3 regions of the Sphingobacterium sp. SYP-B4668 genome follow, and region 3 is predicted to be linked to each of the others. Evidence: riboswitches for the same ligand, from Rfam matches in the RefSeq annotation. Region 3 holds a riboswitch; each other region holds the start of a gene.
The links. A riboswitch is a leader RNA that binds a small molecule or an ion and turns the genes downstream of it on or off. The one in region 3 is predicted to bind S-adenosylmethionine.
Positions count from the first base shown of each region.

Region 1: another riboswitch for S-adenosylmethionine. It lies ahead of OQ289_RS17540 (SusC/RagA family TonB-linked outer membrane protein); the one in region 3 lies ahead of OQ289_RS08465 (5-oxoprolinase).
Region 2: another riboswitch for S-adenosylmethionine. It lies ahead of metE (5-methyltetrahydropteroyltriglutamate--homocysteine S-methyltransferase); the one in region 3 lies ahead of OQ289_RS08465 (5-oxoprolinase).

Region 1 is NZ_CP115483.1:4,298,078-4,301,335, forward strand. It holds gene OQ289_RS17540 (SusC/RagA family TonB-linked outer membrane protein) at 1-1,109, opposite strand, end outside; SAM riboswitch class I at 1,230-1,339, opposite strand; gene OQ289_RS17545 (DNA gyrase/topoisomerase IV subunit A) at 1,720-3,258, shown strand, end outside.
Region 2 is NZ_CP115483.1:667,440-670,697, forward strand. It holds gene metE (5-methyltetrahydropteroyltriglutamate--homocysteine S-methyltransferase) at 1-1,242, opposite strand, end outside; SAM riboswitch class I at 1,314-1,421, opposite strand; gene OQ289_RS02820 (response regulator transcription factor) at 1,562-2,248, opposite strand; gene OQ289_RS02825 (sensor histidine kinase) at 2,302-3,258, opposite strand, start outside.
Region 3 is NZ_CP115483.1:2,013,604-2,016,861, reverse strand. It holds gene OQ289_RS08470 (bifunctional alpha,alpha-trehalose-phosphate synthase (UDP-forming)/trehalose-phosphatase) at 1-1,634, opposite strand, end outside; SAM-I-IV-variant riboswitch at 1,821-1,916, shown strand; gene OQ289_RS08465 (5-oxoprolinase) at 1,981-2,244, shown strand; gene OQ289_RS08460 (DUF2891 domain-containing protein) at 2,288-3,226, opposite strand.

The DNA of each region.
Region 1 (3,258 bases), 2.3 Mb from region 3:
ACGCCTTGATCATTGAGGTATCCAAAAGATAGATAGTAATCGCTTTTTTCACCACCACCTCCAAAATTGAGATCCGATTGTGTACGGTTTCCGGTACGTAGTAATACATCTTCCCAATTGTCATTCCACAGCGTTTTGGCACCTGTGACTAGCTTACCATCCACACCTACCGGCTCAGGAAACCCTGATCCATATGGGTTGATACCGAGATTGGTGACCAATTGACGACTAGCGGTAGCTGCGGCTTGTTCGGCCGACATCTTATTAGCGACGTTGCGATTACGTAGTGCCTCCCAGTATAATTCAAAATATTGATCTGTATTTACTTTTTCATAATCCTTTACCGCTCTGTTTGAAAAACCTTGGTTCAAACTAAAATTAATCCTCGTATCTCCTTTTGCGCCATTCTTTGTCGTGATGATAATAACACCATTTGCTCCCCTAGAACCGTATAGAGCGCTCGCAGCTGCATCTTTAAGCACTGAAATAGACTGGATATCGCTCTGATTGATGGCGTTGATATCACCATTGTAGGGATTGCCATCCACAACGTATAAAGGCGCACTTGAGGCATTGATAGAGCCTATCCCTCGGATACGAATTGTCGCATCTGTACCTGGTTGGCCAGAGGAAGAAACAGACTGTAGTCCCGGAACTTGTCCTTCTAGGGCCTTACTAACGGATGAAACAGGTCTATTATTAATATTCTCTGCTGAGATGGTCGATACCGATCCTGTAAAATTTGCCCGTTTGGCGGTACCATAAGCTACGACCACGACTTCATCTAAGCTACGGTCACTTGGACGTAAACCTATATGTAGATTATCTACTGCTGCATTTACAATTGTTGTTTCAAAACCCACGTAGCTGAGCTGCAATTTGGAGGTTGTCGCTGCTTGAATTGAAAACGAACCATCTTTGGCTGTCCGTACCGTGGTAGTCCCCCCCACAACACTTACATTCACATCTGACAATGATTCCTTTGTCAATTCGTTGATAACAATACCTTGTACTGTTCTCGATTGCTGGGCTTGTCCATAATTGTAGTACAACAATAACGGGAGGACCAGCACCCAGGTCGCATTCATCTTTTTAAGTAATTTTTCCATGCTCATATCAAATACATTAAATCTGTCGATATTCCATACATATCCAAAGCAGCAACAGCCAGTTGGCACATGTGACGGCAAGGCTCTTTTCACGTCCGGACTGTGAGTAAGCACTTGATCCACTTATCGATTCTGCTTTTTTCAGCAGAGAGGCAGTAGCACCTTGCATGGAGACTGGCAGGTTGCTAAGATTTCATCGGGCCTATTCCCTCCATCTTTCCAGATAAGTACGGTATCGATTATTAGGATGCAAAGATAGCGATATTATATATAATCTATAATATATATAGACTTTATTGCTTTTATGACATTTCTATTAGAATATCCACTTTTCCTTCCTCTACAAGAAGGAGTCCCTATTATGTCTGTACGCAGCGAGACCGCTAAGACATGTATAATTAACGGTCGTGGAGGGCTTACAATCGTTTATTAAGGGGATTGCGTGCTTCTAAAAAATCGATTCCATTCTGTTGGATTTTGATAATCAATCATTTCACCTTATGCCTATATCAAAGAGTTGGGAGATTCCAAAATCGTTTTGTATTTTTACCGAGCCTGATTAATATCGGGCCAAATAAAAACAAGTCCAAAACTATTTAGTGCATAATAAATGAGCGACGAAACGAACTACAACGACGACCACGAAGAAGCATTATCACCTCAAGAAAACGAACAGACCAGCAATACGATTCCTTTATCCGGTTTATATGAAAACTGGTTTTTGGATTATGCTTCGTATGTCATCTTGGACCGTGCAGTACCTCATATCAACGACGGATTCAAGCCCGTCCAACGCCGAATACTCCACTCATTGAAAGAGATGGATGATGGTCGATATAATAAGGCGGCCAATGTCATCGGTAACACCATGAAGTATCATCCACACGGGGACGCTTCTATCGGGGATGCGATGGTACAATTAGGTCAAAAAAACCTACTCATAGACTGTCAGGGTAACTGGGGAGACCCTATCACAGGCGACTCAGCTGCTGCACCTCGTTATATCGAAGGTCGCCTATCCAAATTTGCCCTTGACGTCGTATTCAATCCGGAGACTACAGAATGGCAATTTAGCTATGATGGTCGGAATCGCGAACCTGTAACACTTCCTGTCAAATTCCCATTGCTGCTGGCCCAAGGAGCCGAGGGTATCGCGGTAGGTTTGGCGACCAAGATTATGCCGCACAATTTTATCGAGCTGATCGATGAATCCATCAAAGTTCTTCAAGGGGAGCGTCCGTATCTTCTTCCGGATTTCCCAACTGGGGGAATGGCCGATTGCTCCGCTTACAATGAAGGGCAAAGGGGGGGTAAAATCCGTGTTCGTGCCAAAATCGAAGAGCGTGACAAGAAGACTTTGGCAATTACTGAAATCCCCTTTGGAACCACTACAGGGGGGCTCATCGAAAGTGTTGTCACCGCTAACGACAAGGGAAAAATCAAGATTAAAAAGATAGAAGATAACACCGCTGAAAACGTAGAGATTATCGTACACCTTGCGCCAGGAATCTCTCCTGACGTGACTATTGATGCCCTGTACGCATTTACGGCATGCGAATCTTCTATTTCACCGAATACATGTGTCATCAAGAATGAGAAGCCATACTTCATGAGTGTGAATGACATCTTGATTGAGAACACAAAAAACACCAAAGACTTGCTGAAACAGGAGTTGGAGATCAAACTCCATGACCTACAGGAAAAGATTTTTTTCAGTACGCTACTCAAGATATTTATACAGCAGGGCATGTATAAACATCCCGACTATGAAAACTCTGGAGATTTCAACACTGTGGTGGGCGTATTGGATACTTTATTCGAGCCATTCTTCCCTCAGTTTTACCGTACCATCCTGCCTGAGGACTACAAAAAACTGATCGATAAGCCGATGAGTAGCATCACGAGATTCGACGTAAAGAAAGCGGACGAACAGATGGCTGCTTTGGAGGAGGATATTAAAACGGTCAAGAAGCATCTTCGTCAATTGACTGAATATGCAATTGCATGGTATACCCGATTGAAAGAGAAATATGGTCAAGGACGGGAACGCAAGACCGAGCTTCGTGCTTTTGATAAAGTAGAGGCTTCACAGGTAGCATTGGCTAACGCTAAGCTGTATGTAAATCGTGAGGAAGGATTTATCGGGTCG
Region 2 (3,258 bases), 1.3 Mb from region 3:
GTTGCTTACCCGATTTTTTACTTCTGGTTTGTGGATAAGGGGAGAGGTACGACGGCTTTCAGCAGCAGCTTTATTCGCCGCAAAGCGCTCTGCAGTATTTGCATCTACTTCGCCATCAGCCAAGATAGATAGGTCTTTTACTTCTGCTAATTTTTGCTTAGCAAATGCTAACCAATTTTTAACCTCAGCAGGAAGTGTTTCTTCGTTTTTCTCGCTGTCCAGGTCAAATGGAACGTGCAGTAATGACGATGACGTACCTACCCATACTCTGTCTGCGCCTAAAGCAGCTATAGCTTGTTGGAGTTTTGTTAACGATTTTTCGTAATCATTTTTCCAAATGTTACGACCTTCCACCACGCCCAAGGAGAGAGTCAATGACGCCGGTACTTTTGGTAGCACAGTGTCGAGTTGATTTTCCCCGCGAACTAAATCTAGGTGTAAAGCGTGTACTGGAAGCCCTAGCGCTAAATCTTCATTGTCCTTTAAAGCTTCAAAATATGTTGTAGCGATGAGTTTAGCATTACCTGCTGCTGCACTTAATCTTTCGAATACTGAAGTGTATAAAGCTTTTACTTTTGCATCTATGTCTAAAGCCAAATAAGGTTCATCTATCTGGATATATTTAGCACCAGCTGCGGCTAATTTCGAAAGAATTTGCTCGTAAACGGGTAATAAGTTTTCGATTAGATCGATACGGTCAAAACCTGTTTCTTTTTCTTTACCGATTAAAAGGTAAGTGATTGGACCAATGATGACCGGCTTTGTTTCAATGCCAGCTGTCTTAGCCTCGTTGTATTCGTTTAGAAACTTTTCAGAAGTTAACTTGAATGTTTGACCTTTAGTGAATTCAGGAACCATGTAATGGTAATTCGTGTCAAACCATTTTGTCATTTCAGAAGCTGTGACGTCGATTCCATCTTGTTGGAAACCCCGCGCCATAGCAAAATAAAGATCTAAGCTATAGTTGTTGTCTACTTTGCTTAATAAGGTATTGTATCGAGCTGGAATAGCACCAACTGTCAATGAAAGGTCTAATACTTGATCATAGAATGAAAAATCATTGGAAGGAATCAAATCGATGCCCGCATCTTTCTGAGTTTTCCAATTTGCTTCACGGATTTCTTTAGCTGCCTGTAATAATTCTTCCGCAGAAATCTTCTTAGCCCAATATGCCTCGTTAGCTTTCTTCAATTCGCGGAAAGGTCCCACTCTTGGGTAACCTAAGTTGTTTGTAATTAACATACTATTTCCTTATTAATTGTTATCTAAATTATTTATTGCTAAAGAGGAAGGACACCAGATGTAGTGACTTCGGCTTATCTTTCCCTCTTCCATGAAGGGGGGTAGAATTTAGCACCTTGTCAAGTGACAGGTTGCTAAGGCTTCTTCGGGTCTATTCCCTCGGCCTTTCTCTATAAGCGACGCTAATATCGGAATAAGAATTGATATTACAAAAAAGAACAGATAAAAAAGAAAAAAAGGATTGAAACTGATGGTTGAACTTCTAGGTTCCAACTCATTTTCAATCCTTTCGGTATGCCTTCTATTCTATATTAATGCGTTAGCTCACGAGCAATTTGTATCCTTTACCGTGTACATTAACAATTTCTACATTTGAATCTTGCTTGAGATATTTTCGTAATTTGCTTAGGAAAACGTCCATACTTCTACCTGTAAAATAGTTGTCGTCATGCCAGATCTTTAGTAACGCCTCCTCCCGGGTCAGGACATCATTCTTTTTGAGGCACAGGAGTCGGAGCAGCTCAGCTTCTTTTGTGGAGAGTTTTTGCTGTTGGCCTTTGTAAGAAATTTGCTGACTGGTGTAGTCAAAGAAGTAATCGCCAATTTCAAACTTGTCTGCGACTTCCTCATCTTTTTCACGGGAGCTTCTTTTTAAAAGAGCGTGTATGCGTAACAAGAGTTCTTCTACTCGAAAGGGTTTGGTGATATAATCGTCCCCACCAAGTTCAAATGCTTGAGTTTTATCCTCCATCATGCCTTTGGCGGTAGCATAAATAATCGGGACAGTGGTGTTGGTTTTACGGATGTCCTTACCAAGTGTGAACCCATCTTTTTTAGGCATCATCACATCTAGTATGCAGAGGTCGTATTCATCCTTATGAAAGGCGGTGAGCGCTTCCTCTCCATCCTGGCATAGCGTGACATCAAACTTGCTTTTTAATTCAAGATAGTCCTTTAATAATTCCCCTAAGTTTGGATCGTCTTCCGCTAATAATATTTTTTGCATAATTCGCGTATTTGTTCATTGGACAATTGCAGATGGAAATTCATCCGCGTTAGTTATAGTTTGTAACCCTTTAGCGGCAATGTTACATCAAAATGTGTGCCTTTATCTTTCTCACTTTTTACCTGTATACGTCCGTCTAATCGTTTGATTATGTCATTTACATAACTCAAGCCTAGGCCAAAACCCTTTACATTGTGAATGTTGCCTGTCGGAATGCGATAGAATTGGTCAAATATCTTTTGTTGTTGTTCTCGGGTCATGCCAATACCGTTGTCAGCAACAGAGATGACAATTGTATTTTTGTGGTTATGAGTTTTCACTACGATGTGTGGCGCATGGCGACTGTATTTGATGGCATTGTCTACCAAGTTGAATAGTACGTTGGAAAGGTGGAGTTCGTCTCCAATGACGGTATCTTCCTTCGCTTCTAAATATACTTCTAACGTACCTTTTGATTTCTGAAGCTGTAAATTCATACTGTCCAGTACAGCATTAGTGAGTTCATTTATACGCACGTCGATGCGGTCAATTTTAAGGTTTTCTTTTTCTAATCTAGCGATGTTGAGCACTCGTTCGATATGGTCACCTAATCTGATATTTTCGTCATATATGATATTTGCAAGTCTATTTACCCTTTTTTGGTCGGTTATGATTTCGGGGTCACGTAGCGATTCGCTCGCAATCATGATAGTCGCAACAGGCGTCTTAAATTCGTGCGTCATGTTGTTGATGAAGTCAGTTTTCATCTCTGATATTTTCTTTTGTCGATAAATAGTGGTCAGCGTATAGGCAAAACAACCAATCAAAAGAACTAATAATGCGCCCATTGGAAAGAAAAGATAGCCCATGTTGTCCATGATGATATTCTTTTTATTTGGAAAAGAAATAGTCAGCTTTCCAGGTGCATTTCCGAGATCTCCTTGAAATAATAAGGTGGAATAGCTATTGTGTTTTTGGGGTTTGTCTAATTCCCCTAATGTATTGATGTTGTATATGAGATTGTTGTTCTC
Region 3 (3,258 bases):
TCCAACGTTTGGTGCTTACGTCCACTGATAATGACCACTAGATTTTTGTCGTCATTATTCAATTCGTTCAGCACCTCGTAAAGCTCCATGGTAGGCGTCGCCTTCTCCGCATCCTTGTTAAACCCCACCAATGTACCATCATAATCCAGTAATATAAGTCGGCGAGAAGCAGCTCCATATTCCCTACACATCTCCTCCTTCACCCGATCACCCACCTTACGGGCCAATTCATGATGCTGGAGCTCTTTGATTTCGCGCAGGCGTTCCATAAATTGACGTACCCAATGATGAATATTGAATTTGCGGATATTCGCAAGCATAGGCATCATACGTTCGGTCTGTTCAGCTACAGGCATCTCCAGTGCCTCACGCAGACTCGCCGCTACTCCAGCGGCGTCATTGGGATTGACAATCAAGGCCTCCGTCAACTCCCGAGCAGCCCCCGCCATCTCGCTAAGCACAAGCACCCCTCTTCCTTCCGGATGACTAGCAATATATTCTTTACACACCAGATTCATTCCATCCCGTATAGGAGTTACCAAGCACACATCAGCCGAGACATATAGCGCCGAAAGCTCTTCCAACGGATAAGAACTGTAGAAATAAGCAATTGGCGTCCAATCTTGTTTGCCATATTTGGCATTCACACGTCCTACCGAACGATCCACTTCATCTTTCAACATCTTATACTGTTGAACTTGATCCCGAGACGGCACCACCAACATATAATACACGATTTTTCGCTCATAATCGGGATACTCCAGTAGTAGATTTTCAAAGGCATGGATTCGTTCCAAAATACCCTTACTATAGTCCAACCGATCCACAGAAAGGATAATCTTCCGATCCTTCAAATCCTCTTTAATCCCCAATGCACGACTTCTTACCTCATTTGTCTGAGAGAGGCCCTCAAATTTCAAATTATCGATTCCCATCGGATAGGCCTCCACAAAAACTGTACGCCCACCATGTTGCAAACTATTTTCTTTGTTTTTGGTACCCAATATATGTGAGCAAGCATCTATGAAATATTGGGCATCATTAAACGTGTGAAAGCCGACAAGGTCAGCCCCAAGCAATCCATTCAGCAGTTGATTGCGCCACGGAATAAGCCTAAATATTTCATGCGATGGAAAAGGTATATGCTGAAAATAAGCGATAGAGATATCATGTTTAAAGGCCCTTACTAAACTAGGCAGCAGCATCAACTGGTAATCGTGTATCCAAATCTCGTCTTCATCCGCTACCTGCTCTTTAATCAACGTTGAAAATTTAACGTTCACCCGATAGTACGTTTCCCAATTTGCTTCGTCATACACAGCATAGCTAGGCTTATAATGACAGATAGGCCAGATTACTTCGTTCGAAAATCCTTCATAGAAGCCTTCCAATTCTTCCTGGTCCAAAAATACCGGAATCAAGTTCAGTTCTTTCAATTTCATCCGAATCTCCGATTCTTCCTCTTCATTCTCAGGTACTATACCTGGCCAACCTATCCATACATTACCGCCGGTATTATAAATAGACCCCAGTCCGGTTGCAAGTCCACCTTCACTAGGAAGAATATTCAAACCCTGTTCGGTCCGTTCTATTTTTATAGGAAGTCTATTCGAAACAATTATTGTTTTACTCATTTTTAATACGTTGTATTTGACCTCAGATCAGATCCTGAGGATTTATTTAGGTGAGATGCTTTCAATAAGCGAGTTAGGTAATTAACAATTAAAGGCCTATTTTGTTTTAAAAACCTCGAATTTGCTTTAAAATCCTACAATTTTAACCGTCAGATTTGCATATAAAAAATAAATACTATAACTTTGGTAGAGTATTCAGAATTGTCTATTGACAATACCAACCGAGTGGAGTCACCACGGTGGTAAATATAATACGGGTGTTCACCAAAATAAACGTACTACACGAGTTATTTATCAAACCCAACTTCTGAATACAATTTATGTTAAACTTTTAATTTTAAATTGTATGTCAACAGCAGTCGAACTTTACCAAGATTTTTTGGAGTTATTCCAAAAATACAGCGTCGATCAACTTATCGAAGTCAACAATCAGGACATCAGACATCGGGATTGGATCAGTTCTAGGGGTGCGTTTCGGAGCGCACTGCTCCATACGCTGTCAGCCAGAGGGCTCGACCTTTCAAAAATTATAGTTCGGGAAGATGGTTTTACATCCGTCAAGATTACCCAGCTGCGACTGGAAGACAATATTGTCGTGCCTATAAATTGAAAAAGCCAGGAGGGAATTCCTGGCTTTCATTATAATCATGTCCCTACTGATGGAACAGGGCATACAATGCAAACGTTCCTAACCAATGGCTTCCCATGTAATCATCATTCGAAATATTCGGAAGCGAATAAGCAAGATGCTTATGTCCTACCTGTTTGAGATGCTTCAATTCAGGTAGGGCGTGTGCTATGCCACTTAGACAGGTAGACCTACTAAAGTTCAATCCATCCAAATGCACCAGCTTACCATCAGTACGGTCTTTAACGATTGCTGGTTCCAATTCAAAATCAGCATGGAACAAAGCAGGCATAAATTCCTTTAACCATTTCTTATATTCTTCCTGTGGTAATATTTTACTCATCACCAAAGCCTCTTCCAAACAAGGAGAAAGAAAATCAGATCCACTAGGTTCATAAGCAATATCACAGTCACGATCCGCCGTATACAATCTACGTGCATGCGTTATCAACACTTTTTCAAATGCCATATGCTTCACTGTCCGAGCATAGTCCAACGACAATGAAAACCCAAAGGCCGAATTATCATGCTGTCCCGAGCGGATAGGATACACCAACTTTGGCAGGTACTCTTCATAGCGGATCACCAGTACGTCTACAAGAGGCTGCAGCGCGGCGGCCCATAATTGGGCATCCGGATCATCCCAAGTCACCAATTCCTCTTGAAGCTTAAACAACCATGCCCATCCATAAGTACGCTCAAACCCCAGATTGTTCTTATCTTGAAAAAAGGCTAATTCAATTTTTGCATTAGCTGTCGTAATATGCTGTTTTAGCAAATCCCTTATCTCCCCATCCTCATCCAATTCAGGGAAAGTCTTTAATATCCGAACAATAGACCAGTAACCATGTACCGACGAATGCCAATCAAAGCATCCGTAAAAAATGGGGCGCAATTGCTTTGGTGTCTTCAAATCTTGCTCACTACCAATTACTTGACCTAATTTATTGGGATATTCCGTCATCAAGCAATGCAAGGTAAATCCAAAATACGCTT